2 regions of the Nonomuraea sp. NPDC052634 genome follow, and region 2 is predicted to be linked to the other one. Evidence: riboswitches for the same ligand, from Rfam matches in the RefSeq annotation. Region 2 holds a riboswitch; the other holds the start of a gene.

Region 1 (15,370 bases), on a different contig from region 2:
TGAGGGAGTCGGCGTAGAGGCCGGCGACGGTGAGGTCGTGCAGGGTGGTCACGACGGTGAGCCCGTCGGCGCGGCGCAGGCGGTCGATCAGCTCCAGCACCTGCTGCTGGTGACCGAGGTCGAGCGCGGTGGTGGGCTCGTCGAGCAGCAGCACCGGCGCCTCCTGCGCGAGCGCCCTGGCCAGCACGGCGCGCTGCCGCTCGCCGCCGGACAGCTCGCCGACCGGCCGCATGGCGAGCTCCGTCAGGTCGAGCCGTTCCAGGACGGACTCGGCGACGGCCCGGTCCCGCGCGCTCTCCCTCCCCAGGTAGGGGATGTACGGCGTGCGCCCGAGCAGCGCGTAGTCGAAGACCGTCATGTCGGGCGGCAGGGCCGGGGTCTGGGGGGCGTACGCGACGAGCCTGGCCCGCTCGCGCGGCTTGAGCGCGGCGGCCGGCCGGCCGTCCAGCTCGACCCGGCCCTGGTGCGCGACGAGCCCCATGACGCTCTTGAGCAGGGTGGACTTGCCGGCCCCGTTGGGCCCGATGACGGCGGTCCACTCGCCGCGCCGCACGTCCAGGCTCACCTGGGAGAGCACCTCGCGCTCGCCGAGCCGTACGGTGAGATCGCGCGCCCTGATCACGTGACCACCCGCCTGGTCATGCGCAGGACGGCGACGAAGAACGGCGCGCCCACGAACATGGTGACCACGCCGATCGGCAGCTCGGCCGGGGCGAGCACGGTGCGGGCGACCAGGTCGGCGAGCACCAGGAACGCCGCACCGCCGATGAGCGACAGCGGCAGCACGATCCGGTACGAGCCGCCGGCCAGCCGCCGCACCACGTGCGGGACGACGATGCCGACGAACCCGATGAGCCCGCTGACCGCGACGGCCGCCGCGGTGGCCAGGGAGGCGGCGAGCAGCACGACGAACCGCACCCGCCCGGCCCGCACGCCGAGCCCGGCGGCCTCCTCGTCGCCGACGGACAGCACGTCGAGCATGCGCCCGTGCAGCAGGAGCAGCACGGCGGAGACGGCGGCGTACGGCAGCACGAGCAGGAGCTGATCCCACCCGCCGCCGAGGTCGCCGAGTATCCACGCGTAGATGCGCTGCAGCTTCTCCACCTCGAGCTGCTGCAGTACGGTCTGGATCGCGGTGAGGAACGAGGTGACCGCGACGCCCGCCAGCACGAGCGTGGCCGTGCCGCCGCTGCGCCCCGCCGTGTTGCCCAGCGTGTACGCGAGGAACACGCCACCCACCGCGCCCGCGAAGGCGGCCACGGGCACGCTGGCGGACGGCAGCAGCACGATCGCCGCCGTCGCCGCGAGCCCGGCCCCCGCCGCCGCGCCCAGCAGGTACGGGTCGGCGAGCGGATTGCGGAAGACGCCCTGGTACCCGGCTCCCGCGATGGCGAGCAGCCCGCCGACCACGGCCGCGACCAGCACCCTGGGCAGCCGCAGCTCGAACAGCAGCCCCTGCTCGACCGGCGCGAGGCCGGAGTCGACGTGGGTGAACGGCAGCCAGTCCGCGACCTGGAGCACCACCTGCCAGGGCGAGATGTCGGCGGCGCCGTCGAGCATGCCGGCGATCATGCAGGCGGCCAGCAGGACCAGGGCGCCGGCGAGCCACAGCGGCCGGGCCCGTGCGGGGCGGGCCTGAGTCGCCACGTCAGCTCGCGCCGTCGGTCTTCGCCCGCGCCGCGTCGGCCACGGCCGCGCCGATGCTCTTGGCCAGGTCGGCGACGCGCGGCCCCCAGCGGGACGCGATGTCGTCGTCCAGCTCGATCACCCGGTCGTTCTTGACGGCGGACAGGTTCTTCCAGCCGGGCCGGGCGGCCAGCGCCTCCTTGTTCTGCTGGCAGCACTTGACGTCGGCGAGGAAGATCAGGTCGGGGTCGGCCTGGGCGACGAACTCGGCCGACAGCTTGGGGTATCCGCCGGCCGCGTCGGGGGCCTTGTCGGCGATGTTGGTCAGGCCGAACATGCCGTAGATCTGGCCGATGAACGTCTTGGACGTCACGGCGTACGGCGTCTGGTCGAGCTCGTGGTAGTAGGTGAGCTCGGCGTCCTTGGGCGCCTTGGACACCACGTCGTCGATGGCGCTCTTCATGTCCGCGACGACCTTGCCGGCCTCGGCCTGGTGCCCGGTGGCCGCGCCCAGCTCGGAGATCTCCTCGTACGCCTCGTCCAGGTTCGTGGCGGCGGGCTGGTGGAGCACGGGCACGTTGACCTTGCCCAGCTCGGAGACGATGTCGTCGATGTCGTCCGATACCACGACGAGGTCGGGCTTCTGGGCGACGATGGCCTCGACGTTCGGTTTGAAACCGGACAGCTCCGTCGTGGGGGCCTCCGGCGGGTAGTTGGAGCGGTCGTCCACGGCGACGACCTGCGAGCCGGCGCCGATGGCGTACAGGGTCTCGGTGTGGGTGGCCGAGAGCGAGACGATGCGCTCGGGCCGCTTGGGGATGGTGACCTTGCCGTTGGCGGCCTCGACGGTGACGGGGAAGCCGCCGGCGGCGGGAGCGGTGGAGGAAGCGGCGGACGAGGGGGCGGCAGGGCCGGCTGTGGTGCCGGTCTGGCCGCAACCGGCCAGAGCGAGCGTTCCCAGCAGCGCGCCCGCGAGAACCGTGCGTACGGGCCTCACGAGAAGTCCTTTCACACTGTTGGAACCGAGAGACCCGCTTGTAGTGACGGATCACCCTTTTCCACGAGGGTTGATGTGCGTCGGCGCAGAGGCAGGCGACCTGGCTATGACAGTTGCGGGACAGCGCCGGAATCTCACCGGACTTCGCTGCGCACTGCGCGTCGGGCAAACGGTATCAATTCCCCGTCCGCCGGAGGAGTCAAGGGGTCAGTTGGGCCTCCGCCTCGGCGATGATCTTCTGGATGCGCAGCCCGTGCGCGGCGTCGAGCGGGTGGCCGCCGCCCTTGCGGACGGTCGCGGCGAACTCCTCGGCGACCGTGGCCAGGTAGTCGTCGTCCTTGTCATGCGGCGGCAGGGCGGCGCTGCCGTTGCGGCCGTACACGGCGATGCTGGACGGCGGCGTCTCGCCGCCCGCGGCCATGCTCAGCGACGCCTCGCTGACGGCGCCGCCCTCGTGTTCGAGCAGCAGGCCGACCCAGCGCAGCGGGTGGCCGTGCGCGCGCACACCCGTGACGGGGCCGAGCGCGGCGTCCAGCAGGTCGATCACGTGCGGTCCCACGTCGAGCAGGGCGCCGCGTTCGAGCCGCCAGGGCGTCGCGAACGGGTGGTCGCCGAGCAGCGCGCCGGAGATGTTGGCGGCGTGACCGCCGAACGGCTCGACCTCGGCGCAGCGGGCCAGGAAACCGCGGGCGGCGGCGGTGTAGCGCATGGAGAAGACCATCTGGGAGGCGACGCCCGCCTCGGCCACCGCGTCCGCCACGCGCCGAGCCGACTCCAGGGAGTCGCCGAGCGGCTTCTCCAGCAGCAGCGCCTTGCCGGCGCGGGCGGCGCGGACGGCGTACTCGGCCTGGACGGCGGGCGGCACGCAGAACGCGACCGCCTCGCAGTGCTCGAACAGCTCCTCGACGCGGGCGAACACCGGCGCGCCCAGCTCGGCGGCGGCCTCGGGACGGCGGGCCCAGACGCCGGCCAGCCTCGTGTGCGGGCTCTTGGCCAGCATGGGCGCGTGCGCCATCCGCGCCCAGGGCCCCGCGCCGATCAGTCCGACCGCCACCGGTTCCATGCACGTCCTCCTTCGCAAGTCATCTGATCTTTCACCTTAGATGACATATCGCCAAAGATCGCCCGCACCTCCACGAACGCACATCAGCCGCCCTGCTGCGTGGGCGGTCGGCGGACGCGGGCGTGCCGGCTCCTCCCGCTCCGCGCGAGCGACCCGCGCGCGGCCGTGCCGATCACCGACCGGCGCGCCGCGAGAAAGAGGCGGGCGGGCACCTGGCGGTGGGGCGCGATCGGGCGTGCCGGATGATGGGAGCCATGAACGAGATGCTGCTGCTTCGGCATGGAGAGACCGAGTGGAGTAAGGCGGGCAGGCACACGGGCCGTACGGACCTGCCCTTGACGGAGCACGGCGAGGAGCAGGCCAGAGCCTTGGCGCCGCTGATCAAGGAGCCTTTCGACCTGGTGCTCGTCTCCCCCGCGCAGCGGGCGAGGCGAACGGCGGAGCTGGCCGGTTTGACCGAGTATGAGGTGGATCCCGACCTGTGGGAGTGGGACTACGGCGGCTATGAGGGCATCACCACGGCGACGATCCGTGAGACGCGGCCCGGTTGGTACTTGTGGCGTGACGGCGTGATCCCCGGCGATGCCGAGCATCCGGGCGAGAGCGCCTCGGAGGTGGCGGTCCGGGCCGACCGGGTGATCGCGCGGGCCCGTGCTGTGCAGGGCCGGGTGGCGTTGGTGGCGCACGGGCACTTCCTGCGGGTGCTGGCCGCCCGCTGGCTGGGTTTGGCTCCCGAGGACGGCCGGTTGCTCAGGCTCGACACCGGTACGTACTCGCGCCTCGGGTACGAGCACGATGAGCCGGTGCTGCTGGCCTGGAACGCCCCCGTCACCTGACCGATCCCGGGCCGGTGGTCGCGCCGCACCGACTCGGACGAAAAGGCTCAGCCGGCCCGGACGCGTAGGGCCGTCCGGGCAGCGCGCGGCTCGGCCGGGGGGAGCTCAGCCGACGCGGGCCCGCAGGGCGGACTCGTGCAACGCCCGGCCGGCCAGCCAGCCGCGCAGCGAGCCGAGGGCCGGGTCGTACGACAGCGGCTCCTCCCACAACGCCACGAACACGCGCTGCGTGATCTCCTCCGCCTGCGCCTGGCTGCCGGTGACCTTGACGGCGACGCCGTAGACGTACGGGCCGTGCCGGTCGTAGGCGTCGGCCAGCGCGTCGAGGTCGCCGGCGGCCAATCGTGCACGCACATCCATGTCGCTCATCAGTCGCACCCCAGCGTCGCGGCGGCGGCGATCAGGTCACGGGCGAGCACGGGGTCGCCCTCGGCGGCGTACGGGAAGGCGCCGGGTGGCCACCGGTTGCCCAGCAGGCGGCAGAAGTCGGCGGCGTCCGCCGAGATGAGCACGGCCACGTGGTCGGAGGCGGGCGAGAGCGGGATGGTCCAGGTGCCGCCGCCGGGCCGGTGAGCACGATGGTGGCCGAGACGTCGCGGCGCGGCCCGCGCAGCGCGCGCGGCAGCAGCGCCAGGCCGAACTCGGCGATCATGTGCACGTGCTCGGGTCTCGGCTCGGCCTTGGCGCGGCCGGTGGCCGCCCTGATGTCGTCGGTGTGCGTCCAGGTCTCGAACGTGCGCTGGATCATGGCCTGGCGCAGCGGCGCGCGGGCCGGTCGCGCTCCGGCGAGCGCCACCTCCACGCCGAGCAGCACCTCGCTGCCCGCCGCCACCCGCGACAGCAGCAGGCCCGCCTGCTCCCGCCAGCGCCGGTGCTCGGGCACGGCGACGCCTTGCCCGGCGCCGGTCCCGGCGGAAAGGTCCGGACCGGTGCCGGTACCGGCCCGAGCGCCGGAAACGGTGCCGTTCCCAGCGCGAGCATCCGGACCGGTGCGAGTACCGGCCGGAGCGCCTGGAGCGGTGCCGTTGCCGCCGGAAACACCGGCCGAAACGCGGGTCACCGTGGCCGGGACGCCCATGAAGCGGGCCACGGTCGCGTCGTTGGCCGTCAGGTGCTCGACCAAGCTCCTGACGGTGCCGTGCTTGGGCACCGGCGCCGCCCACTGGACGGGGCTCAGCTCGGCGAGCACGTCGTCCATGCCCGCGACCAGTTCGGCGTACGGGACGGCGACGGTGGCCACGCCCACGGCGGCCGGGTTGCGGCGGCGGCGCGCCGCGGACAGCACGGCCTCGCGCAGCCTGGGCGGCGGCTCGGCGAGCGGCTCGAGTGGCGCTCCGCCAGGCGGCTCGGCGACGGTCTCCGGATGATCGAGCAGCGCGATCGCCGCGCCGCAGTCGATGCACGAGGCGACGTGCTCGTTCGGGCTCTGCCCGTCGAAGAGGTAGGAGTCCGCCATTGGCCACCTCCGCAGCCGACGCTGTCCCGGCCCGTTTCCGGGCGCGCCGGACGGCGGCCGGAGAACGGTGCCAGCAGCGTCTCACGCCAGGGGCTTTCCAGATAGACGCGAACGCGTTTTATCCGCAGTTGTCCCTGGCGTGACGACTCCCGCCCCCGCGGCCATCGGGGACACGGCAGGTTCCCGTGCTCGCGGGCCGTCTCGGACGCGGCGTGCTCCCGTCGCCGCGGCCGTCATGAAGACGGCGGCTCGCGTAAGAGGCCGTCCCGGGCACGGCGGGCCCTGCGGCCGGACACGCGCCCGGCCTCGGTCAGGCCAGCGCCTGGGCGGGCTGCGGCCCGCGTCCGGTCAGCCATTCGAGCACCTTGCGGTGGCCGGTGGCGGCGTCCTCGAAGTGGCCCCAGTGCCAGTAGCGGGGCTGGTCCCGGATGCCCGTCACCCAGGTGCGGTAGGAGACGGTGACCGGTTCCTTCCCGCTGGCCCCGCCGGTCGCGGGCGCGACACCGTATGTGCGGATCACGACCTTGCCGCCCGGCGCGAACAGCACGTCGTCGGCGATCGGATACAGGGTCATCTGGTCGAGCATGACCCTGATACTCGCCGCACGACGAGGCCGGGCGGTTACACCTCCGGCGCGCCGCCGTTAAGCAGGCGCGCCGGAGGTTAACACGTTGTTACACGAGCAGGCCGTCGAACTCTCCGTCCTTCACACCGAGCACCAGGGCCCGGATCTCGTCACGGGTATAGATGAGGGCAGGCCCGTCGGGGAAGCGCGAGTTGCGCACCGCGATGCCCCCGTCGGGGAGCTCCGCGAGTTCGACGCAGTTGCCCTGGGAGTTGCTGTAGCGGCTCTTGCGCCAGGCGACCTCCGTCAGGTCCGCCGCCGGCATGCCGTTGTAGGTCTGGTTCATCTACATCTTTCTGAGAAGACCGCCGATGAGCTCGACGGTGCCTCCTGGCGTGGTGCTCTCCACGCACAACTGCTCCATGGCCGTGAGGTACGGATCGATGTCCTCACGTTTGTCCAGGTACAGGGCACCCCAGAGCTGCTCGACGTAGACCACGTCCGACAAATCGGACTCGGGAAACCGCAAGATGCTGAACGCGCCTCCCTCAGCGGCGTGCTTGCCGAACTTGAAAGGCATCACCTGGATGGTGATGTTGGGAAGGGCGGCGACCTCCAGCAAATGCTCGAGCTGCTCGATCATGACCTCCCGCCCGCCGATGGTCCGCTTGAGCGCCGCCTCGTCGATGACGGCCCACAGCTTGGGCCCGTCCTTCCGGGTGAAGCGCTCCTGGCGCTGCATGCGCAGGTGCACGCGCCGTTCGATGTCCTCGGGAGTCGCATCGGGGTTGCCGAGCTGGTAGACCGAGCGCGCATATGCGGCCGTCTGCAGCAGGCCGGGCACGAACTGCACCTCGTAGGTCCTGATCACGCTCGCGGCCTCTTCCAGGCCGATGTACGTGGTGAACCAGTGCGGCAGCACGGCCGAGTACTTGTGCCACCACCCGGGGGTGTTGGCCTCGCGCACCATCTCCAGCAGGGCACGGCGTTCGGCATCGTCGACGACGCCGTACAGGGTGAGGAGGTCTTCCACGTCACGTGTCTTGAAACCCACGCGCCCGAGCTCCATGCGGCTGATCTTGGACTCGGATGCCCGGATGTGAAATCCGGCCTGTGCCCGGTCGAGCCCGCAGCGCTCGCGGAGACGCCTGAGGCTCGCCCCCAGCATGATGCGCCGAACGGTCGAACCGGTCCCTGGCGGATCAATGGACACGTGCTTGCTCCTTGGTCGTTTCCTTGCCACCAAGTGTGTCACTTCACGGCCGAAAGATCATGGCCGCGGACAAGATCCCCTTTCCCGCAAATTGACCTTTTGAAGAGAACCGTAGCGTGTGCACGCTCACTCTGCACGTGCATTCGCTCTTGCACCTGCACGAGAGTTTGACGCAGAATGATCACGTGCAATCCACCCCGGCGCACGGCCAGTGGACCACGTTCGATTGGTGGCCCCCGATCGGCTGGTGGCCCGAGGCGGCTCGCGACCTTCTGGTCCCGGGCCCGTCGGCCAGCGCCACGTTCGTCCTTCCGCCCACGGCGTCCTCCGTACACTCCGCTCGCAGCTTCAGCTCCGGCACGCTGGCCGGCTGGGGTCTCGATGACATGGCCGAGAACATGGAGCTGGTGGTCTCCGAGCTCGCCACCAACGCGCTGCGCCACGGCCTGTGCCTCGACGACCCCGACAGCGCGCGGCGCTCGGTGCAGTTCTCCCTGGTACGCCGCGGTCATCTCGTGACCAGCGCCTTCACCGATCCAGGCTCATCGGTGCCGGTGCTGCGATACCCTGGCCCCCTTGACACCGGCGGCCTCGGACTCCACATCGTCGAATCGCTCAGCCTCCGCTGGGGCTGGTCCGCACTCGCGCCCCGCGGAAAGATCGTCTGGGCAGTCCTCTCCTGACCGGGGGTGATCTGCATTACCGTGGATGGTCATGGCTCACGGTGAGTCCCGCGCGCGACCCCATGAGAGTGCTGACAGATGGAAGATCACCTGCTCGGCTGGCTACGAACACTAGACGAGGACAGGCTTGGGCGCATCCTGGCCAACAGGCCCGACGCCATCGCCGCGCCCTGGCCCCGCCGTCTCGACACACTCGCCCAGCGGCTCGGCAACGGTTTCGCCGTGATGGAGACCCTGCGCCGGCTGCCACTCCCCTGCCTGCAGCTCGCCGAGGCCGCACTGGCCATGAGCCGCCCCACCGCCGACTCCCTCGCCCGCTTCCTCGACAGCGACCTCGACCACGTCACCTCCTGGCTCGACCACCTCTACGACCACGCCCTCGCCTGGCCCGGCGACGACGGCGTCATCCACTTCGCCGAAGGCGTCGCCCGCCACTGGTCGGCCCCGCTCAGCCTGGGCGAGCCGCTTGAGCACTACCTCAACTCCTGGTCCATCAGCAACGACGCGCTGCACGCGCTCGCCCGCTCGCTCGGGCTGCCCGTCCAGGGCAACAAGCGCCGTACGATCACCCGCGTCATCGAGGCGCTGAGCGACGCCGGCCGCCTGCGCGCGCTCCTCGGCTCCGCCCCCCAGGGCACCGCCGAGCTGCTCGAACGCTTCGCCTGGAAAGGCCCCTCGCTCGACGTCGACGGCGGCAGGTTCGTCACCCCCGGCACGCCGGAGAAGTGGTGCGCCGACCACGGCCTGCTCTTCCGCCCGAGCTGGCACGTCGCCGAGATCCCCCGCGAGGTGGCGATCAGGCTGCGCGGCCCCGGCTACCACCCGCCCTTCCAGCCCGTGGCCCCCGAGATCGCCACGATCCCGATCGACCCGGAAGAGGTCGATCACCTCATGACGCTGGCCGCGCCGCACGTCGTCGAACGCTGCGCGGCGCTGCTCGACAACACCTCCAAGACCCCGCTGCCGCTGCTCAAGACCGGCGGCGTCGGCGTGCGCGAGGTGCGCAGGGTGGCCAAGGAGACCGGCTGCGACGAGGACGAGACCCGCCTGCTGCTGGAGATCTGCGCGGTGGCCAGGCTGCTGGCCTGGGACGAGCCGTCCGGCGGCATGATCCCCACCGAGCGGTTCGACCGGTGGCGGCTGGACGAGGGCTCGGCGCGGCTGCGGGTGCTGCTGGCCGCCTGGTGGCGCATGGAGCGCTCGTCCCTGCGCAAGGTCGACGGCAAGTACGGCACCGTGCTCGGCGACGACCCCGCGGGCGGCACGCTGGCCGAGATCCGCAGAGCCGTGCTGTCGGTGCTGGCCCACCTGCCCGCGGGCACCGCGTTCGCCGATCGCGACAGCCTCATCACCGCAGTCCACTGGCACGCGCCGCTGCTCGACGTGGCGCTGCTGCGCTCGTCGGCGCCGGCCGTGCTCGACGAGGCCAGGCTGCTCGGGCTGCTGGCCAACAACGCGCTGACCGATCTCGGCCGGGCGCTGGCCGGGCTCACCGCGAAGCCGGGCGGCGAGAACGACGACGCCGTCCCCATGGTGGAGCACGACCCGGTGCTGGCGGAGGCGGCCACCCGGGCGCTGGCCAGCGTCCGCAGGAGCGCGCTGTTCGGCCCCGACCTGACCGCCGTCGTCACCGGCCCGCCGTCGGCCGAGCTGGCGGCGCTGCTCGACCGCACCGCCGAGCGCGAGTCGCGCGGCGCGGCCTCGGTGTGGCGTTTCACCACCGAGAGCGTGCGCCGGGCGCTCGACCAGGGTTACGACGCCGACGAGCTGCTCGACGAGCTGGCGGCCGTGGGCACGATTCCGCAGCCGCTCGAATACCTGATCCGCGACACCGCCCGCCGCCACGGCGAGGTGACGGTGACCACGGTCGGCTGCGTCGTGCAGGCCGCCGACCCGGCGCTGCTCGCCGAGATCGCCGCGCACCGGCGGCTCGGCCGGCTCGGGCTGCGGCTGCTCGCGCCCACGGTGCTGGTGAGCAAGGCGCCCGCCGACCGCACGCTGGCCGCGCTGCGCGAGGTCGGCTACTCCCCCGTGCCGGTCTCCGACACCGGGGAGATCACCGTCCACCGGGCCAAGCCGGAGGAGCCCGCGGGCGGCAAGCTCATCCTGCTGCCCGGCGGCCAGGTGGCCGAGCTGTCCGACTTTCCCGGCATCACCGAGACGCCGCCGTACATGCTGGCCGAGCCCGCGCCCGACCCGTACGAGCACGCCCGCAGGCTGCTCGCCGCCGACCGCCCCGAGGACGACAAGAACGGCCGCACCTGGGCCATCATCGGCCGCATGGCCACCCGGCTGCCGACCGCGCAGCAGTCGCTGCTCGGGTTCGTGGTCGATCGCGGCGTGCGGGCCGGTATCACGCTGGCCGACGGGCTGACCGCGACGATCAGCCACGGGGAGCTGAAGGGCGCCGCGCTCGACGCCTGGTGCGAGGAGGCGGGCGACTACCTGGAGTTCCCGCTCGCCGAGATCGTCGAGGTGCGCGGCGCCTACTGACGCGGCGCGCGCTACTTCAGCGGCTTGGCCTTCGCCAGGTTCTCCACCAGGTCCTCGAGGAAGTCGGCGTACCCGTGGTAGCTGAAGGGCGCCTCGGCCGCCCACGGGTAGAGCTGGCCGGCCTTGACCGCGGGGAGCTTGGCGAAGGTGGGCTTCTTCATCATCTCCTCGGGCTTGAGCGCCTGCGTGCGGGTGTCGTAGAGGATCACGTCGGCGTCGTAGGTGTCGGCGTTCTCCCAGCTCAGCGTCTGGAAGAAGCCGCCCTCGTCGACCTTGTCAGGCTTGACGACGTTCAGGCCGGCGTTGGTCAGGTGCACGATGTCGGGGTACTCGGGCGGGTTGACCACCCAGAACGCGTCGGCACCGCCCGACACCATGAGCACCCTGAGGTCCTTGAAGTCGGCCAGCTTCTTGGTGGCCGCCTCCATGCGGGCCTTGGCCTCCGGCACGCCCGCCATGTCGGCGCCGAGCGACTGGGCGAGCCTCTCGTAGGTGCCGATGACCTCGGTGGCGCTCTTGCCGGTGAGCATGACGCCGACCGTGGGTGCGACCTGCTCGATGGTGTCCTTCGACTTCTCGGGCACGTACCACAGGGTGCCCTTGACGTACATGCTGCTGACGAGCAGGTCGGGCTGCAGGGCGATGTACTGCTCGACGTTGAACTCGTCCCAGACGTTGCCAAGGCCGGTGACCTTGGTGATGTCGACGTTGCCGACCTGCGGGTCCTTGCCGCCGTCGGCGAGCTTGTGCGGGCCGAACACGCCGACCGGGCGGACGCCGAAGTCCCACAGCGCGGCGGCGGCGCCGACCTGAGCGACGATCCTGGTGGGGACCTTCGGCAGGTCGATCTTCTTGCCGCGGTCGTCGGTGAACGTCCACCCCTGCGCGGACGGCGCGCCGGACGCGCCCGTGGACGAGGCGGGCGCCGCCTCCGTGCCGCCGCCCTCACCGCACGCCGCGAGTGTCAGGGCCGCGGCGATCCCCGCCGCGCCCGCGAGGAAACCCCTGCGCGGCAGTACCGGTCCCGACATGTGCATCTCCTCAGTTGCCTGGCCTTGTCTGCTTGCTGGACCATTAGATTAGCCTTGCCTAAGTTTGACTTACGACGAGAGGGGGTCGGGTGCGCCCGGCTGAGGAAACGGCCGACGCCGCAGAGGCGGCGGGCCTGGCCGTGAGCGAACCCGTCGCAGGCACCGGCGGCGTCCCCGACGCTAAAGCCGGGCGGCGGCCTCCGGTGCTGGTCGCGGGACTGGTGGTCACGTTCGGGGTGCTGGTGCTGGTCGCGCTGGCCAGCGTGGCGCTGGGCGCGCGGTCGGTGCCGTTCGGCACGGTGATCGACGCCTTCATCGCCCCGAACGGCTCAAGCGACCACACGGTCATCCGGGAACTGCGCGTCCCCCGCACGCTGCTCGGCCTCGGTGTCGGCGCGACGCTCGGGCTGGCCGGGGCGCTCATGCAGAGCCTGACCCGCAACCCGCTCGCCGACCCCGGCCTGCTGGGCATCAACCAGGGCGCGGCGCTCGGCGTCACGCTGGCGCTCGGCCTGTTCGGGCTCGGCGACCCCACCGTCTACTTCTGGTTCGCCTTCGGCGGCGCGGCGCTGGCCTCGTTCATCGTGTACACGCTGGCCTCGTCGGGCCGCTCGGGGTCGAGCCCGGTACGCCTGGCCCTGGCCGGCGTCGCCTTCGGCATGGTGTGCACCGCGATCTCGTCGGCGATCCTGCGCATGGACTCGGAGACGTTCGACCGCATGCGGTTCTGGCTGACCGGCTCGCTGGCCGGGCAGACGGCCGACACGCTGGTGCGGCTCGCGCCGTTCATGGCCGCCGGGCTGGTGCTGGGCCTGCTGCTGGCCAGGCCGCTCAACATGCTCGCGCTCGGCGACGACGCGGGCAAGGCGCTCGGCGTGGCGGTCAACCGCACGCGGATTCTCACCGGCGTGGCGGTCACGCTGCTGTGCGGGGCGGCCACCGCCGCCGCGGGGCCGCTGTGGTTCGTCGGGCTGATCGTGCCGCACGCGGTGCGCGCCGCCGTGGGGCCCGACCAGCGGTGGGTGCTGCCGTACTCGGCGCTGGCCGCGCCCGTGCTGCTGCTCGGCGCCGACGTGATCGGGCGGCTCATCGCCCGGCCGGGTGAGGTGCAGGTGGGCATCGTGTGGGCGGTGATCGGCGCGCCGATCTTCATCCTCATGGCCAGGAGGAAGCGGGTGGCGGCGCTGTGAACGTCCGCGTCGGATCCTGGTCCGTACGGCTCGCGCCCCGCGCGCTGCTCGTCACCGTCCTGCTCATCCTGATCGGCTGCGCGGTGAGCGTGGCCGCGCTGGCGACGGGCGAGTTCACCGTGCCGGTGCCCGACATCATCGACGCCCTGTTCGGCCAGGGCACGCCGGTCGCCGAGCTGATCGTCAGCAAGCTGCGCGCCCCGCGCGTGGTGACCGGGCTGCTGGTCGGGGCCGCGTTCGGGCTGAGCGGCGCGATCTTTCAGAGCCTGACCCGCAACCCGCTCGGCAGCCCCGACTTCATCGGCTTCACCGCGGGCGCCTCGACCGGCGGCATCCTCGCCGTGGTCGCGGGCGGCTCCGCCCTGGTGATCGCGGGCGGCGCGCTGCTCGGCTGCGTGGCGACGGCCGCGCTGGTGTACCTGCTCGCCTACCGCGGCGGCGTGGCGGGCTACCGGCTCGTCCTGGTCGGCATCGGGGCCAACGCGCTGCTGCTGGCCGTCAACTCGTACCTGCTGACCAGGGCGAACATCAACGACGCGGCCACCGCGGGCGCCTGGCTGACCGGCAGCCTCAGCGGGCGCGGCTGGGACCACGCGGTGCCCGTCGCGCTGGCGCTGGCCGTGCTGCTGCCGCTGTGCGCGGCGATCTCGCGGCCGATGCGCATGATCGAGATGGGCGACGACGCGGCCAGGGCCATGGGCATCAGGGTCGAGGTGGTCCGCGCGGCGGCCATCGCGGCCGGGGTGCTGCTGTCCGGCGTGGCCACGGCCGCGGCCGGCCCTGTCGCCTTCGTCGCGCTGGCCTCGCCCCAGCTCGCCCGGCGGCTCACCCGCTCACCCGGCGTCACCATGGCGTCATCCGCGCTGATGGGCGCCGTGCTGCTGACCGCCGCCGACCTGGCCGCGCAGCGACTGCTCGCCCCCACCCAGCTTCCCGTCGGCGTGCTGACCGCCGCGATCGGCGGCACGTACCTCGTCCTGCTTCTGCGAAAGGACCGCCACTGATGGTCTCCTCCCGCCTGTCCGGCACCGGCCTCACCCTCGCCTACGACCAGCGCGTCGTGGCCACCGACCTGAGCGTGACCATTCCCGACGCGTCCTTCACCGTGATCATCGGCCCCAACGCGTGCGGCAAGTCGACGCTGCTGCGCGCGCTGGCGCGGATGCTCAAGCCGAAGGCCGGGGCGGTGCACCTGGACGGCAGCGTGATCACCTCGCTGCCGTCGAAGGAGGTGGCGCGGCGGCTCGGCCTGCTGCCGCAGAGCTCGATCGTGCCGGACGGCATCACCGTGGCCGACCTGGTGGCGCGCGGCCGCTACCCGCACCAGAAGCTCATGCGGCAGTGGTCGAAGGCCGACGAGGCGGCGGTGGCCGAGGCCATGCGCGCCACCGACGTGGCGGGGCTGGCCGACCGGATCGTGGACGAGCTGTCGGGCGGGCAGCGGCAGCGGGTGTGGCTGGCCATGGCGCTGGCGCAGGAGACGCCGATCCTGCTACTGGACGAGCCGACCACGTACCTGGACATCTCCCACCAGATCGAGGTGCTCGACCTGTGCGCCGACCTGCACGAGGCGGGCCGGACCATGGTGGCGGTGCTGCACGACCTCAACCAGGCGTGCCGGTACGCCACCCACCTCATCGTGATGCGCGCAGGCGAGATCGTCGCGGCGGGCGACCCGACGGAGATCGTCACCCCGGAGCTGGTGGAGCAGGTGTTCGACCTGCGGTGCGAGATCATCCAGGATCCGCAGACCGGCACCCCGCTCATCGTCCCCGAGGCGCGCCGCCGGGTCGCCGCCGCCACCGCCTGACCGGTCGCGTCTACAGTGCCCTTCCTCAGTGCCCTTCCTCAGGGCCGTCCCTCAGGGCCGTCCCTCGGGGCCGCTCCTCAGCGGGCTGCGCAGCGGCGGACCGCGAGCAGCGCCATCGCGCGGGTCACCTCCAGCATCTCGCTCAGCCGCACCTGCTCCCTGGGGGCGTGCGCGAAGCGGACGTCGCCGGGGCCGTAGTGCAGGGTCGGGATGCCGCCCGCCGCGTACAGGCGCAGGTCGCTCCCGTACGGTGCGGCGGTCTCAGCCGGGGTCGTGCCCGTGACGGCGGCCACCGCGTCGCGCACCTGCCCGAGCAGCTCGTGCCCGGCAGGCAGCCGGCCGCTGGCGAACTGCCCGCCAGGCCAGGTGACCACCGGCGGGTTGGCCCGCAGCCAGGGGTCGGACAC
Region 2 (15,370 bases):
GTCGAGCAGCATCGTCGGGGCTCCTTACTGGCAGGCTTCGCAGGTCTCGGGGTTCTCAAGAGAGCAGGCCACCGCCTGCGCCGGGGGCGCGGCGACCGTGGTCTGCGCGATGCGCGTCGCGGGCCGCGAGCGCAGGTAGTAGGTGGTCTTCAGGCCCTTCTTCCAGGCGTAGGCGTACATCGACGAGAGCTTGCCGATGGTCGGGCTCGCCATGAACAGGTTGAGCGACTGCGACTGGTCGATGTACGGCTGCCGCGCGGCGGCCAGGTCGATGAGCGCCTTCTGCGGCAGCTCCCAGGCCGTGCGGTAGAGCTGCTTGAGGTCGCCGGGCACGCCAGGCACCTGCTGCACCGAGCCGTCGGCCCGCTTGATGTCGTCGCGCACCTGGTCGGTCCACAGCCCGCGCGCCTTCAGATCGGCCACCAGGTAGCGGTTGACCTGGAGGAACTCGCCCGACAGGGTCTCGCGCTTGAACACGTTGGACACCTGCGGCTCGATGCACTCGTAGCAGCCGGCGATCGAGGCGATGGTGGCGGTGGGGGCGATCGCGACCAGCAGCGAGTTGCGCAGGCCGGTCTCGGCGATCTTCGCGCGCAGCGCGTCCCAGCGCGGGCCGGTGGCCGCGCCGTAGTGGTCGGGGTGCAGCACTCCCCCGGCCGCCCTGGTCTCGTCGTACGAGGGGTGCCGGCCGCGCTCGGCCGCGAGGTCGGCCGAGGTGTCGTACGCGGCCAGCGCGATCTCCTCGGCGATCCTGGTGGACAGCTCGAGAGCCTGCGGCGAGTCGAACGGCAGCCGCAGCGTGAAGAACACGTCGGCGAGGCCCATCACGCCGAGCCCGATCGGCCGCCACCGCTTGTTGGCCGCCTCGGCCTGCGGCGTCGGGTAGAAGCCGAGGTCGATGGTGCGGTCGAGGACGCGTACGGCGGTGCGCACGGTGCGGCGCAGCCGCTGCCAGTCCATGTCACCGCCGTTCAGGTGGGCGGCCAGGTTGACCGAGCCGAGGTTGCACACCGCCGTCTCGGCGTCGCTGGTGACCTCCAGGATCTCGGTGCACAGGTTGGACAGGTGGATGACGTTCTCCGGGCGGGCCGTCTGGTTGGAGGTGCGGTTGGCGGCGTCCTTGAACGTCATCCAGCCGTTGCCGGTCTGGGCGAGGGTGCGCATCATGCGGCCGTACAGGGTGCGAGCGGGAATCTGCCGGACATATCGCCCGGCGGCCTCGTAAGCGCGATATCTCGCGTCGAACTCCTCCCCGTACAGGTCGGTGAGATCCGGCACCTCCTTCGGGTCGAACAGCGACCACATCTCGTCGGCCTCGACCCGGCGCATGAACTCGTCGGGCACCCAGTTGGCGAGGTTGAGGTTGTGGGTGCGGCGGGCGTCCTCGCCGGTGTTGTCGCGCAGCTCCAGGAACTCCTCGATGTCGGCGTGCCAGGTCTCCAGATAGACGCAGGCCGCGCCCTTGCGCCGGCCACCCTGGTTGACCGCCGCCACCGAGGCGTCGAGCGTGCGCAGCCACGGCACGATGCCGTTGGAGTGACCGTTGGTGCCCCTGATCAGCGAGCCGCGCGAGCGCACCCGGGTCCACGAGATGCCGATGCCGCCCGCGTACTTCGACAGCCTGGCCACCTGGCCGTACCGCTCGTAGATGGCCTCCAGCTCGTCGCGCGGCGAGTCGAGCAGGAAGCACGACGACAGCTGCGGGCGGCGCGCGCCGGAGTTGAACAGCGTGGGCGAGCTGGGCAGGTAGGACAGCGTGGACATCAGCGCGTACAGCTCGGCCGCCTCCGCGACGGTGCCGGAGAGCCCGCAGGCCACGCGCATGAAGAAGTGCTGGGGCCGCTCGAGCACCGCCCGCGTCTCGGGGTGGCGCAGCAGGTAGCGGTCGTAGACCGTACGGAGCCCGAAGTACTCGAAACGGGCGTCCGCCGCGTCCGAGACCAGCGCGTCCAGCTCGGCCGCGTGCGCGGCGACGAACTCGGCGAGGCGGTCCTGGATCAGCCCGGCCGCGTGCGTGGCGGCGATGGATTCGGAGAACGTCCGCACGCCCTGCCCGGCCGCCTCGTCGGCGATCTCCTCGGCCAGCAGCCCGGCGGCGACCCGGGAGTTGGCCGGATCGGCGATCACCCGGGCGGCGGCCTCCTCGATGGCCAGCCGGCGGTCAACCTCAACGATCTGGGTCACGTGCTCTCTCTCCTCGCGAGCCTCCCCTCGAAAGGCAGGCGAGAGCACGGCGGAGCGCGGCGCGGCGCGCCGATCCCGCGTGTGCCCGGCCCGCCCTCGAGGCCATGAACACTGCGCGCACGGGCGCACGGCCCGGCGCATCGCTGGCAGGTCTTCGGGCTCGCGGGCACGCTCCAGCTCCGTGGAGCACCTACTGGCCGTCGCTTCCCGGATCTCTCCAGTGCTGATGACGGCGGTCGTTCCCGCTCACCGCTGCGGGGCAGCCCCGGAATCTCACCGGGTTCCCTTTTGCTCCGCCTCCGATGAGGCGAACCAGCGACGAGCGAGATCCTACATCTAGTGGCCGTTCCCGCAACTACCCCAGCATGTTGTGGCTTTGGTCGTGTCGACCATGCCGAGGTCCCGCAGCACGGCGCGGGTGCGGGCCAGCTCGGTGTGCAGCCAGCGGGCGAAGTCGTCGCCGGCCAGCGGGATCGGCAGCCAGCCCGCGGCCCGGCAGGCGGCCTCCCACGCGGAGGAGCCGAGCACCTCGTCGCACATGTGCACGGCGGCCTCGCGGCCCTCCTCCGCCATGCCTTCCGGGCCGAACGCGCCCACCCAGTCGGAGAAGTCGACCCGCACGCCGCACTCCAGCAGGGTCGGCGCGTCCAGCTCGGGCAGACGGGTGGCCGACGAGACCGCAAGCGGCCTGATCCGCCTGCGCTCGATCCCGGCCCGCCAGGTGGACAGCGGACCCGCGGCGGCCACGGCCCTGCCGGACAGCAGCGCGGCCATGACCTCGCCACCGCTGGGGTAGCCGGTGTAGTCGACCTGCCGGGTGTCGGCGCCGAGCGCCCGCGCGATGAGACCGAACAGCAGGTGGTCGGGCTCGCCCGGCGAGCCGCCGGCCAGCCGGGTGCGCCCGGGGTCGGCCAGCATCCGCGCGCCGAAGTCGCCGAAGTCCTTCAGCGGCGAGCCGTCGGGGACGACCACGACCAGGGCCTCGCCGCTGAGCCTGGCGAGCGGGGTGGCGGTCTCGAGAATGCTCTGGCTGTTGTTGAGTTCGGCGGCGGCCGCCGCGGGCAGGCCGCTCAGTGCCAGGTCGAAGCCGCCGCCCGGCTGGTAGCCCACGGCCTGCGCCGCCCCGGCGAACGCCTGGCCGACCCGTTCCCAGCGCCGTCCGTCCGGCTTGAGCGTGAACCCGGCGACCGGCACGGCTCCCCCGGCCCGCTCGGTCCCGCAGCCGGCGACGGCGGCGGCCATGCCGAGGCCGCAGGCCAGAAAGCGCCGGCGGCGCATGTGCTTCTCCCCCGAAACCCCCATTACTCCAGGTTATTAACCCATTACGGCAGGCTATACACCGGGGTCACGGTCGTTATTCAAAATCGCTATAGTTCACGATTTTTCTTGATTTTTGGGCTTATTAGGCTTTACGGGCAACTCCGGCCATGAGGGACGACGGCAGCGACCAGTCCCCCACCAGCTTGGGCCGGTCCGGCCGCCAGTCCGTGGCCTGCACCAGGCCGGGCGGCTCCAGCGGGAAGTCGCCGAAGAACTCCCTGATCCGCGCGGGCGAGCGATCGGTCCCGCTGCCGGGGCGGGTGTACGACGGCTCGTCATCGTCGGCGCGGCCCGTCGTGGCGTGGGAGATCACCAGGTGGCTGCCCGGCGCCAGCCGCTCGCGCAGCGCCGCCACAGCCCCCTGCGGATCGTCGGAGTCGGGGATGAAGTGCAGGATCGACACCAGCAGCACCCCGACGGGACGGTCGAAGTCGAGGAACTCCCCCGCCTTGTCCAGCACGTCGCCGGGATCGAGCAGGTTCGCCTGAACGAAACGGGCCCTGCCCGGCGAGCGCCTGAGCAGGACCGCGGCGTGCGCCCGCACCACGGGGTCGCAGTCGACGTAGACCACCTTGGCCTCCGGCGCCACCTCGTGCGCGCTGCCCTGCGTGGGCAGCCCGCTGCCGAGGTCGAGGAACTGGTCGACCCCGGCGCGGGCGACGTAGCGTACGGCACGCTGAAGGAAGGCCCGGTTCGCGCGGGCCAGCGGGACCGCCTCCGGGATCAGCTCGGCGAGCTGATCGAGGGCCTGGCGATCGACCGCGAAGTTGTCCTTCCCGCCGAGCATGTAGTCATACATGCGTGCGGGATGGGGCCTGCGATGGTCGAACTGCCGCACACTTTGAATTTATGACGTCCGCGGCGATTTAACGATAGGCTGGACCATTTTGGATTAGCTACTCCACCGTAACGCTCTTGGCAAGATTACGTGGCTTGTCGACGTCGCGGCCGAGTGCCACCGCGGCGTAGTAGGCGAAGAGCTGCAGCGGAATGGTCAGCAGGATCGGGTCCAGCTCGATCTCGTTCTTCGGGATGACGATGACGTCGTCGGCCAGCTTGGGGTCGGGCTCGCGGTGGCCCACCATGAGCACCTGGCCGCCGCGGGCGCGGATCTCGCCGAGCGTGGTGAGGTTCTTGTCGAGCAGCTCGTCGTCTGGGACGATCGCGACCGTCGGCATGTCCGGGCCGATGAGCGCGAGCGGCCCGTGCTTGAGCTCGCTCGCCGGATACGCCTCGGCGTGCACGTACGAGATCTCCTTGAGCTTCTGCGCGCCCTCGCGCGCCACCGGGTAGCCGCGCACGCGCCCGACGAACATCATGCTCGGGTGCGGGGCGTACTTCTTGGCCAGCGCGGCGATGTGGTCGCTCTGCCCGAGTATCTGCTCGATCTGGCCGGGCAGGCGGCGCAGGCCCTCGACGATGCGCCGGCCGTCGGCGGGCGACAGGTCGCGCACCCGGCCGAGGTGCAGCGCGAGCAGCGCGAACGCCAGGCAGGTCGAGGTGAACGCCTTGGTCGAGGCCACCGAGACCTCGGGGCCCGCGTGCAGGTAGATGCCGCCGTCCACCTCGCGCGCGATGGCGCTGCCGACGGCGTTGACGATGCCGATGACCCGGCCGCCCTTGCGCTTGAGCTCCTGCACGGCGGCCAGCGTGTCGTAGGTCTCGCCCGACTGGCTGATCGCGACGTAGAGGGTGTCGGGGTCCACGACGGGGTTGCGGTAGCGGAACTCGCTGGCCGGCTCGGCGTCGGACGGGATGCGTGCCAGCTCCTCGATGAGCTGCGCCCCGATCTGCCCCGAGTAGTACGCCGACCCGCACCCGATGATCTTCACGCGGCGGAAGCCGCGGGTCTCGCGGGCGTCCATGTTGAGCCCGCCCAGGTGGGCCACGTGGAAGCGCTCGTCCAGCCGCCCGCTCATCGTCCTGGTGATGGTCTCGGGCTGTTCGGAGATCTCCTTGAGCAGGTAGTGCTCGTAGCCGCCGGTGTCGTAGTGCCCCGCGTCCCAGTCGACGGTCAGCGGCTCCTTGGCCGTCTCGCGGGCGTCGCTGGAGAAGGTGTGGAAGCCGTCGGCCTTGATCACCGCCAGCTCGCCGTCCTCCAGGTGCACGACCTGGCGGGTGTAGCGGACCAGCGCGGCCACGTCGGAGGCGGCGAACATCTCCTTCTCGCCGATGCCCAGCACGATCGGGCTGCCGTTGCGGGCCACGACCACCTCGCCGGGCCGCTCGGCGTCGATCACCGCGATGCCGTAGGTGCCGACGACGCTCTTGAGCGTCTTCCTGACGGCCTCCTCCAGCGTCTCGTTCTCGTCGACGGCGTGGGCGATCAGGTGGGCGAGCACCTCGGTGTCGGTCTCGGACGCGAACACCACGCCGTCGGCCTCCAGCTTGGCGCGCAGCTCGGCGGCGTTCTCGATGATGCCGTTGTGCACGACCGCGATGCGCTCGTCGGCCGACAGGTGGGGGTGCGCGTTGACGTCACTCGGCACGCCGTGGGTGGCCCACCGCGTGTGCCCGATGCCGAGGCCGCCCTTGAACCGCGCCGGCACCACCTTGGCCAGGTCGGCGACCCGGCCCTTGACCTTGCGTACCTTCAGCCCTTTGTTGGACACCACGATTCCGGCCGAGTCGTAGCCCCGGTATTCCAGCCGCTGCAGCCCCTCCAGCAAGATGGGCGCGGCGTCCTTGGGGCCGACATAGGCCACGATTCCGCACATCGAGGTCTCCTTCTCATCCGTAGACGATCCTGCGGAGCTGCCTGAGGGACAGCTCCGGAGCCGCGACCCTGCGGCTCCGTAACTCCGAGGCGATCCGGGGGAAGATCTCGTCGTTGGTCAGGCCGCGCGCCTTCAGCTCGCCGTGCCGGCGCCTGACGAACTCCTCCGTGGACTCGGAGAAGTAGGCCAGCACGTCGGCGATCACGCGGGCGGCCTCGCCGGGGCCGAGCGGGCTCGTCCGCGTGAGGTGCGCGATGAGATCTTCGTACGGATGCCGTGCCGTGGACACAGACGAGGACCATACGGCTCTGGAACGAGACACGCCAACATCCTGCCCGATATCGGGCAGGAAATGCGCCGAGCGGTGTCGGCCGATCACTCTCGCATGATCAAGATGCCACGTTCGCCGGGAGATCAGGCTGATCACATGCGTATCAACCGACCCGTCTGACACATCCCTTTCTGGGAATGGTTACGCTGAGTAGTCATATCGTGACGTTCCTGGGGAGATGTACATGCAGCTCTGGCTCGCCGCCGGCCTGGTCGCCGGCGTCCTCACCGTGCCGGCCGGCCTCCCCCTCACGACCTCGCCGGCCACCACCTCCGCACCCGCAGCCGCGGCGGCGACGGGCCGCCAGGCGGACTTCGCCGCCGCAGCCCGGGAGTACGGGGTGCCGGAGAGCGTGCTGCTCGCGGTGTCGTACCTGGAGTCGCGGTGGGACGCCAACGGCGGGCGGCCCAGCACCGCCGGCGGTTACGGCCCGATGCACCTGGTGGACGCCTTCCCTGCCGGCGCCGCCGGTCATGAGCACCTCGGCGACGGGCACGCCGACCCGCGCGGCGACGAGAGCAGGCCGATGTCCCCCAAGGTCGACGCCATCACCCACGCGGCGATGCGCACCGCCGCCGCCCGGCAGCCCACCACGCTGCCGGAGGCGGCCAAGCTCGCCGGGCTGCCCGAGGAACTGCTGCGCCGCGACCCGGCCGCCAACATCCGCGCAGGCGCCGCCCTGCTCGCCTCCTACCAGGACCGCCCCAGCACCGACCCGGCCGACTGGCACGCCGCGGTCGCCAAGTACGCCGGGGCCGGCGATCCGAAGTCGGCCAGGGCGTTCGCCGACGAGGTGTTCGCGGTGATGCGGGAGGGCGCGCGGCGGCGTACCGACGACGGGCACGTGGTGGAGCTCGACCCCATCCCCGACCTGCAGCCCGACACCATCTGGGACCCCGCCGCGTTCCCCGAGCTCGCCGACCCGGGCGACTTCGTCTCCGGCGATGACCTCCCCGAGCTCGACGAGGAGGACGAGCCCGGCACGCCCAAGGGGCACACGGCGGGCGGCAAGGCCGAATGCCCCGCCTCGCTGCACTGCGAGTGGATGCCCGCCGCGCACAGGCGCTTCGGCAAGAAGAAGAACCGCGACTACGGCAACCACGACCGCCTGTCGCGCAAGCGCTCGGTCGACTACATCGTCATCCACGACACCGAGGGCGGCTACCAGGGCATCCCCTCCCTCATCCGCAACCCCAAGTACGTGAGCTGGCACTACACGATCCGCTCCCGCGACGGGCACGTGGCCCAGCACGTCGCCACCAACGACATCGCCTGGCACGCCGGCAACTGGGACGTCAACACCCGCTCCATCGGCATCGAGCACGAGGGCTACCTGGCCAAGGGCGGCACCTGGTACACCGAGGCGATGTACCGGTCGTCGGCCCGCCTGGTGCGCTACCTCGCCGCCAAATACCGCATCCCGCTCGACCGCGCCCACATCCTCGGCCACGACAACGTGCCGGGGACGACGCCCGCGACCGTGGCGGGCATGCACGAGGACCCCGGCCCGTACTGGGACTGGGCGCACTACTTCGAGCTGATGAAGAAGCCGTTCAAGGCGGCCAAGAACGGCAACTCGATCATCATCAGGCCCGACTACGACAGCAACCGGCCGCGCTTCACCGGCTGCGAGGCCACCAAGCCCGACAAGGCGTGCCCGTCGCACGGCGCCTCCACCGTCTGGCTGCACAAGTCACCCAGCCACAGCGCGCCGCTGGTGAACGACATCGGCAAGCATCCGGGCAAGCCGAGCACGTACAGCGTGTACGACCACAGCGCCCGCGCCTCCACCGGCCAGCGCTACGCCGTCGCCGAACGCAAGGGCGACTGGACGGCCATCTGGTACCTGGGGCAGAAGGCGTGGTTCCACAACCCGGCCGCCAAGCCGACCGCCATCCCCGCCAAGGGCCCGCTCGTCACGCCCATCTCGGGGGCGGTCAAGGTGTACGGCCGCGCCTACCCCGAGAGGTCGGCCTACACCAAGGCGTCGCCGCAGCCGCTGACGCCGCTCAAGTACAAGATCCCGCCGGGGCAGACGTACACGGTGGGCGACACGATCACCGGCACCCATTACTCCGCCAACGCCTTCCGGCCTTCCAAGCACGTCACCACCACCGGCAAGACCCGCTACCACCAGATCCAGCTCGGGCACCGGGTGATGTTCGTGATGGCATCGGACGTACGGCTGGTGGATCCGAAGGCCTGACGCCGGCGCCTCACCGTCACGAACGGGCGATCGGCCGGCCACGAAGCGGCGATCCACCGCCGCGAATCGGCGATCGATCGCCGCGAATCGGTTTTCGACGGCCCGCGATGCGCACGGGCACTCCGTGGAGACGATATGGTTTTCCCGTGAGCCCGGCGCATCGCCGCCGGAGCAGACACGCGGAAGTGGCTCAGGGGTAGAGCATCACCTTGCCAAGGTGAGGGTCGCGGGTTCGAATCCCGTCTTCCGCTCGGAGCGTGACTCCTGGTGGAGTGGCCGAGAGGCGAGGCAGCGGCCTGCAAAGCCGTCTACACGGGTTCAAATCCCGTCTCCACCTCGGCCGGTCTTCGGAGCCTTCGGGATCCGGTAAAATAAAGACCAACGCCTCGCGGAAGTGGCTCAGGGGTAGAGCATCACCTTGCCAAGGTGAGGGTCGCGGGTTCGAATCCCGTCTTCCGCTCTGAGTGACAACTCAATATGGACGATTAGCTCAGCGGGAGAGCGCTTCCCTGACACGGAAGAGGTCACTGGTTCAATCCCAGTATCGTCCACACGTCCCGCACCGAGGCCCCAGGCGATGTTCCTGGGGCTTTTCGCTGTCGTAAGGGGCGGTGCCCGGTGGGTGGAGCCGCCGAGCCCATGCCACCGTACGACGCGCACGAGTCGCTGCCGTTCTCACCCGCACCGGCCGAAGGCCATGCCTGCCGTCCAGACGCGGCGCGCCGCCCGCGCTGCCCTGCCTGCTTTCCGGGCCGCCCGCACTTGCCCCGCCTGCTTTCTGGGCCGCCCGCACTTGCCCGCTTGCCTTCTGGGCCGCCCGCACTTGCCCGCTTGCCTTCTGGGCCGCCCGCACTTGCCCGCCTGCCTTCTGGGCCGTCTCCTCCGGCAGTCCTGTGCAGGCGCTCGAGCAGCGGGCGATCGGTCTGCGGCGTGCCGCCGTCCGGCCGCCCGGACGTACGACGAGGAATCGGCCACCCAGCGGCGGTCTACGGCGGACACCGCGCACCGGCCACCTGGCCGCGCAGCGAAATCGCTCGCCTTACCGGCGGACATTCCGCTGTAATCCACCTCATGCAGATCACCTCGGAGACCGTCACCGACGGCATCCGCGAGCAGCTTTTCACCATCGGAGACGTCCCCGGGGTGCTCTGGACGCCCGCCGAGGGATCCGGTCCTCGGCCGCTGGTCCTCATCGGGCACGGCGGCGGTTCGCACAAGAAGGGCTGGGAGGTCGTCTCCCGGGCCTTCCCGTACGTCACCGCCTGCGGCTTCGCGGTCGCCGCCATCGACGCTCCCGGCACCGGGGACAGGCCCGAGCACCCGGAGATCCGGCGGCTCGTCGCGGAGATCCAGGAACGCGAGGCCGCAGGCGAGCCCTTCGGCCCGGCCTGGCCCGAGCTCAACGAGGTCGTGGCGGCCGAGCTGATCCCCGACTGGCAGACCACCCTGGACGCACTCCAGCAGCTCGGCTCCGTCGGCGACGACCGGCCCATCGGCTACTACGGGCTTTCACAGGGCGGCGAGATGGGCATCCGCCTCGTCGCGGCCGAGCCCCGGATCACGGCGGCCGTGCTCGGCCTCGTCGGCAGCGAATGGCTCATCGGCACCGCGGCGAAGATCACGGTTCCGGTGGAGTTCCTGCTGCAGTGGGACGACGAGAGCAATCCGCGGGACGCGGTGATGCGCCTGTACGACGCGCTCGGCTCCGCCGAGAAGACCCTGCACGCCAACCCCGGCGGCCACTTCCGCGTCCCGCCGTTCGAGATCGACAGCTCGATCCGCTTCTTCGCCCGGCACCTGGGAGGCCCAGCGACCTAGATGGCGATCACCGTCTCCACGCCTCGCGCCGCGAACGGCTCCAGGAGGTCGTCCGTGGCGGATGCGTCCGTGACAAGCGTCCAGCGGTCCGGCATGCGGGCCCAGGCGTGGAACGGGCGGCGGCCCAGCTTCGCGGCGTGGACCAGGACGTAGACGTGCTGGGAGCGGGCCATCATCAGCTCCTTGAGCCGGGTCTGCTGGAGGCTCGCCTCGCAGATGCCGTCCTCGGCCGTCACCCCGTCCGCGCCCAGGAACGCCCGGTCGAACGTCATCCGGCTCAGCGCCGCCTCCGCGAGCGGGCCCACGAAGCCCTGGCTGACGTGCCGCAATGTACCGCCGAGGCATTCGACGTGCACGCCGGTCGCGCCCACCAGCTCCTGCAGTGCGGTCAGGCCCGTGGTCGCCACCGTCAGGTCGGCGGCGTTGCGCAGCTCGTGGGCCAGGGCCCCGGTGGTCGAGCCCGAGTCGAGCAGGATCGTCTCGCCCGGGCGGACCTGCGCCGCCGCCCAGCTCGCGATGGCCCGCTTGGCCTCGAACGCCTCCCCGATGCGCTGCCGCAGCGACGCCTCCGGGTGGGTCACCACCGCCATCGCGCCGCCGTACGTGCGGGCCAGGAGCCCGGCCGCCTTGAGGTGGGCCAGGTCGCGGCGGATGGTGGACTGCGTGACGCCCAGCCGGGCCGCCAGCTCCTCGACGCTGGCCAGGCCGGTTTCGGTGGCCAGGCGTACGATCTCGTCTCGCCGCGCGTCCGCTCCCCGTCCTTTCGGCCCTCGTCCCTTCACCTCCTGTCCCTTCACCTCCTGCCTCTTCGCCACCTGCCTTCCCGGCTTCTGCCCCTTGGGCTCCGGCGCCGCTGGCCCTCGCCCCTTGGGCCCTTGCGCTTTGAGCCCCTGCATCTCGGCCCCCTGTGCTTGAGGCTCCTGATCCTTGGGCCCCTGTCCCTTGGACTCCTGATCCTTGGGCCCCTGCACACTGAGCCCCTGCGCCTTGGGCCCCTGCGCCGTGAGCCCCTGCGTCTTAGGTTTTCGCGCCATGGGCGTTTGCGCCCTTGCAGGCTGCTCCCCCGCGCTCTGGCCCGTCGCGGTCCGCGTCCTCTCAGCACGATCCTTCGCAGGTTGCTCCCCGGCGGCTCGATCCCCCGTGGTCCGCCCGTTCAGCCCCTTCTGCGCTCCCCCGGCGGCGTCCCCGACCAGCGTCGGGCGGGGGTGTGGTGATGGGGCCGTCATGACGTCTGCGCCTGGGAGAGTTCGGCGGCCTGGCGGAGGGCTTCGATCATGCTGCCGGGGTCCGCGAGGCCCTTGCCCGCGATGTCGAACGCGGTCCCATGGTCCACGGAGGTCCTGATCACGGGCAGGCCGACGGTGATGTTGACGCCCGCCTCCAGGCCGAGGATCTTGACGGGGCCGTGTCCCTGGTCGTGGTACATGGCCACGATGAGGTCGTAGTCGCCGCGTCCGGCCAGGAAGAAGGCGGTGTCGGCGGGGAGCGGCCCGTGCACGTCCATGCCCTCGGCCCGCAGACGTTCGACGGCGGGCACGATCTTCTCCTCCTCCTCGCCGTACCCGAACAGGCCGTTCTCGCCCGCGTGCGGGTTGATGCCGCACACGCCGATCTTGGGACGCTCCAGGCCGGTGCCGCGCATGGCCGCCTCGCCGCGCCGGATCGTCCGTTCGACCAGGCCGGGCTCGATGCGCGCGACCGCGTCGATGAGGCCGATGTGGGTGGTGACGTGGATGACCTTGACCTTGGCGGTCGAGAGCATCATCGACACCTCTTCTGTGCCGGTCAGGTGGGCGAGCAGCTCGGTGTGGCCGGGGTAGATGTGTCCGGCGGCGTGCAGGGCCTCCTTGTTGAGCGGGGCCGTGCAGATCGCCTGCACCTGGCCGGACATCGCCAGCTCCGCGGCCAGCCGTACGTACTCGTAGGCCGCGTTGCCCGCGACCGCCGACACCTCGCCCCACGGCAGGTCGGCCGGGAGCAGGCCGGGGTCGATGACGTTGATGCGGCCAGGCTCGAACACCGCGTCCGCCACCCCGTCCACCGTCTCCACCCTGGCGGTCACGCCGAGGATGCCGGCGGCCTGGCGCAGGCGTCCGGCGTCGCCGATGACGAGCGGGCGGCAGAACGCGGCCGGTTCGGGGGCGTTCAGCGCGCCGACGATGACTTCGGGACCGACGCCGGAGCCGTCCCCCATGGTGAGGGCGATCAGAGGTGTGCTCATGTGTGCCTTTCGAAGTGGTGTGGCGCGAGGTGGGCGGTCATGCGCAGCAGGCTGTCGCGGCCGCCGAAGCCGCCCGGCCTGGTGATGACCGCGTGGCCCTGGGGCGTGTGGCAGTGGACGGCGCCGTGGTGCACCTGTCCGACCGGGGTCAGCTCGCGGACGCCGAGCGCGTCGAGGACTCTTCTGGCCGTCCCGCCGCCGGTCATGACGAGGTTCGCGGGCCGGTCGCCGAGGGCGTCCTGGACGATCTCCTCCAAGGCGTCGGGCAGGGGGCCCGAGGTGGTGAGCACCGTGGGCCCCGTGTCCAGGGCTCGGCGTAAGCGTGGCGCTGTGATGTCCGGTGGCTCGGCCGAGTCCAGGGCGACCTGCTGAACGCCGTACCGGATCAACAGCTCGACCTGGTCGGACACGCCGGGGTGTGCGGTCCCGACGATGACCAGCAGGGGCGCGCCGGGAGGCGGCCCCTCGGGCGGCGGCGGGTGGCCCTCGCCGTCCGATCCCCCGTCGCGGGCGCGGGCCAGGGCGGTGGCGAGGCCGCCGGCTCCCACCAGGCGGGTACGCGGGTCGGCGGCGAACGCGGCGGCCACCACCGCGTCGAGGTCGGCGTCCGTCTCCGCGTCGCAGATCGCCACCCGGCCCGCCGCGCCGAACGCCCGCGCGAGCGCCTCCGTCAGGGTGGGGTGACCGGCGCGGACGGTGGCGAGGGGTATGTGCGTGAAGGGGTGGCCGTCGAGCGCTTCGGCGACCGTCCTGGGTGCGGGCCTGGGCTCGATGTGCCATGTGCGCGTTTCGCGCAGCGGGACGCCTTGGACGTACGGCACTCCGTCCACGACCGTGCGGCCGGCTGACGGCAGTGCGGGGACCATGACCACGGGCGCGTCGAGGGAGGCGGCGGCGACGGTGGCGGCGACGTTCCCGCGCAGCAGCGAGTCGATCTTGATGAGGACGGTACGGCCGTCCGCGTCCGCGAGTGCCGCCCGTACCAGGGCTTTCGCGTCGGGGTGATAGCGGGTGCCGAGGTCGCCGACCAGCACCGGCGGCGCGGACGTGAACGGCGGCCCGGACAGCGCGATCAGCGCGGCGCCGGCGGCGGGCATGAGCACAGCGGCCGTCTCCGCCGCCCCGGTCAGATCGTCGGCCAGCACCAGCACCGCATCCGCTTGTGCGCGAATCACGCAACCAGCATTGCACGAAACGCGCAAATCATGCCACAGTGGCGGAAGGGCGGCGTGCTCGGAAGCCGGTTGGACGCCGATCGGGCTCGCCGTGCACGTGGGTCATCCGCTGCCGGGACCGATGTCCGGCCTGCCACGCATGCGGGTTCCGGCGTCCGGGGCGTCCTTCGCGCGGGCTCCGGACGGCGGGATCCTGGCACGGCGGCGGCGAGCAGCCTGAAGCCGCCCGTACGTGGCCCGCACGCGACGAGTCAGGAGATGCCGTGACCGCAGCCGAGTTCGCCAGGAAGATCCGCAACCGGGAACGATGCGTCGGCTACTGGGTGGTCCTGGACGCGCCCGTCGCCACCGAGCGGCTGGCCCGCCTCGGCTACGACTACGTGGCACTCGACGGCCAGCACGGCTTCATCGGCACCGATGGCCTGCTCGCCAACCTCATGGCGATCGACGCGGGCGGCCGGTCCGCCGGGCTCGTACGCGTGGAGTCCGGCGACCCCGCGATGATCGGCAGAGCGCTGGACTTCGGGGCGGCCGGTATGATCGTGCCGCTGGTGGACACCGCCGACGACGCCGCCCGGGCGGTCTCCGCCGCGCGTTACCCGGCCGCGGGACGCCGCTCGTACGGGCCTATGCGCTCGATGCTGCGCATCGGGCCGACGCCTGCGGAGGCGGACGAGAGCGTGCTGGTCCTCGCCATGATCGAGACGCCGGACGGGCTGGCGAACATCGAGCGGATCTGCGCCACGCCGGGCCTGGACGGCGTGTACGTCGGCCCGTCCGACCTGTGCCTCGCCGTGGGCGGCCGGTTCCCGAACGACCCCGAGGTCGCCGATGTCTTCGAGGCGGCGCTCGAACGCATCCGTACGGCGGCGGCCGACGCCGGCATCGCGGCCGGCATCCACAACCCGAGCGGCGAGCAGGCGGCACGGCGGCTGGCGGAGGGCTTCACGTTCGCCACCGTCGCCTCCGACCTCCTCCACCTGGAACAGGCCGCCGCCGCCCACCTGAAGACCGCCACCTCCGGCTGACCTGCCCCTCCCCTCCTTTCCGCGCCAGCGCCCTTTCCCCTCTAGCGCCCTTTTCGCACCAGAACCCGGCCGTACCGAGAACCGCCGCGCCTCCGCCATTGCGCGCTCCGAGTCGCGGCGCCCCTCAGCCGTCGCGCCCTCCGCCGCCAGGAGCGGTCCGCCACCGCGCCCCCTCCGCCGACGGGAGGTGATCCACCGCCCGCACACCCTCCGCCACCAGGAGCGGTCCACCGTCGCACACCCTCCGCCGCCAGGAGCGGTCCGCCGCCGCGCACCTGAAACGCGCCGTGCACGGCTCGCGCCATCCGGAGGCGAGCCACTGCACCTCCCCTGCCTGTGGAAGGAGGAGGTGCAGTGACGGCCCTTGACG

Evidence for each region. Region 2 has a riboswitch for cobalamin ahead of AB0K67_RS28585 (ribonucleoside-diphosphate reductase subunit alpha). Riboswitches for the same ligand answer to the same signal wherever they lie in the genome.
Region 1: another riboswitch for cobalamin. It lies ahead of AB0K67_RS09575 (ABC transporter substrate-binding protein); the one in region 2 lies ahead of AB0K67_RS28585 (ribonucleoside-diphosphate reductase subunit alpha).

The regions. Positions count from the first base shown of each region.
Region 1 covers NZ_JBFATY010000001.1:2,121,629-2,136,998, forward strand. Annotated here, with positions in the region: gene AB0K67_RS09565 (ABC transporter ATP-binding protein) at 1-622, opposite strand, end outside; gene AB0K67_RS09570 (iron ABC transporter permease) at 619-1,647, opposite strand; gene AB0K67_RS09575 (ABC transporter substrate-binding protein) at 1,649-2,623, opposite strand; adenosylcobalamin-variant (AdoCbl-variant) riboswitch at 2,661-2,781, opposite strand; gene AB0K67_RS09580 (Gfo/Idh/MocA family oxidoreductase) at 2,823-3,686, opposite strand; gene AB0K67_RS09585 (histidine phosphatase family protein) at 3,941-4,522, shown strand; gene AB0K67_RS09590 (sigma factor) at 4,628-4,891, opposite strand; gene AB0K67_RS09595 (hypothetical protein) at 4,923-5,978, opposite strand; gene AB0K67_RS09600 (hypothetical protein) at 6,289-6,564, opposite strand; gene AB0K67_RS09605 (DUF397 domain-containing protein) at 6,653-6,889, opposite strand; gene AB0K67_RS09610 (helix-turn-helix transcriptional regulator) at 6,890-7,711, opposite strand; gene AB0K67_RS09615 (ATP-binding protein) at 7,942-8,439, shown strand; gene AB0K67_RS09620 (helicase-associated domain-containing protein) at 8,518-10,932, shown strand; gene AB0K67_RS09625 (ABC transporter substrate-binding protein) at 10,944-11,963, opposite strand; gene AB0K67_RS09630 (iron chelate uptake ABC transporter family permease subunit) at 12,053-13,153, shown strand; gene AB0K67_RS09635 (iron chelate uptake ABC transporter family permease subunit) at 13,150-14,157, shown strand; gene AB0K67_RS09640 (ABC transporter ATP-binding protein) at 14,157-14,963, shown strand; gene AB0K67_RS09645 (ArgE/DapE family deacylase) at 15,041-15,370, opposite strand, start outside.
Region 2 covers NZ_JBFATY010000007.1:235,860-251,229, forward strand. Annotated here, with positions in the region: gene AB0K67_RS28580 (ribonucleotide-diphosphate reductase subunit beta) at 1-12, opposite strand, end outside; gene AB0K67_RS28585 (ribonucleoside-diphosphate reductase subunit alpha) at 25-2,184, opposite strand; cobalamin riboswitch at 2,312-2,516, opposite strand; gene AB0K67_RS28590 (tripartite tricarboxylate transporter substrate-binding protein) at 2,521-3,486, opposite strand; gene AB0K67_RS28595 (SAM-dependent methyltransferase) at 3,587-4,342, opposite strand; gene glmS (glutamine--fructose-6-phosphate transaminase (isomerizing)) at 4,401-6,221, opposite strand; gene AB0K67_RS28605 (hypothetical protein) at 6,235-6,510, opposite strand; gene AB0K67_RS28610 (N-acetylmuramoyl-L-alanine amidase) at 6,737-8,758, shown strand; tRNA gene AB0K67_RS28615 (tRNA-Gly) at 8,938-9,009, shown strand; tRNA gene AB0K67_RS28620 (tRNA-Cys) at 9,025-9,095, shown strand; tRNA gene AB0K67_RS28625 (tRNA-Gly) at 9,147-9,218, shown strand; tRNA gene AB0K67_RS28630 (tRNA-Val) at 9,238-9,309, shown strand; gene AB0K67_RS28635 (alpha/beta fold hydrolase) at 9,830-10,576, shown strand; gene AB0K67_RS28640 (DeoR/GlpR family DNA-binding transcription regulator) at 10,573-11,358, opposite strand; gene pdxA (4-hydroxythreonine-4-phosphate dehydrogenase PdxA) at 11,799-12,797, opposite strand; gene AB0K67_RS28650 (four-carbon acid sugar kinase family protein) at 12,794-13,972, opposite strand; gene AB0K67_RS28655 (aldolase/citrate lyase family protein) at 14,236-15,000, shown strand.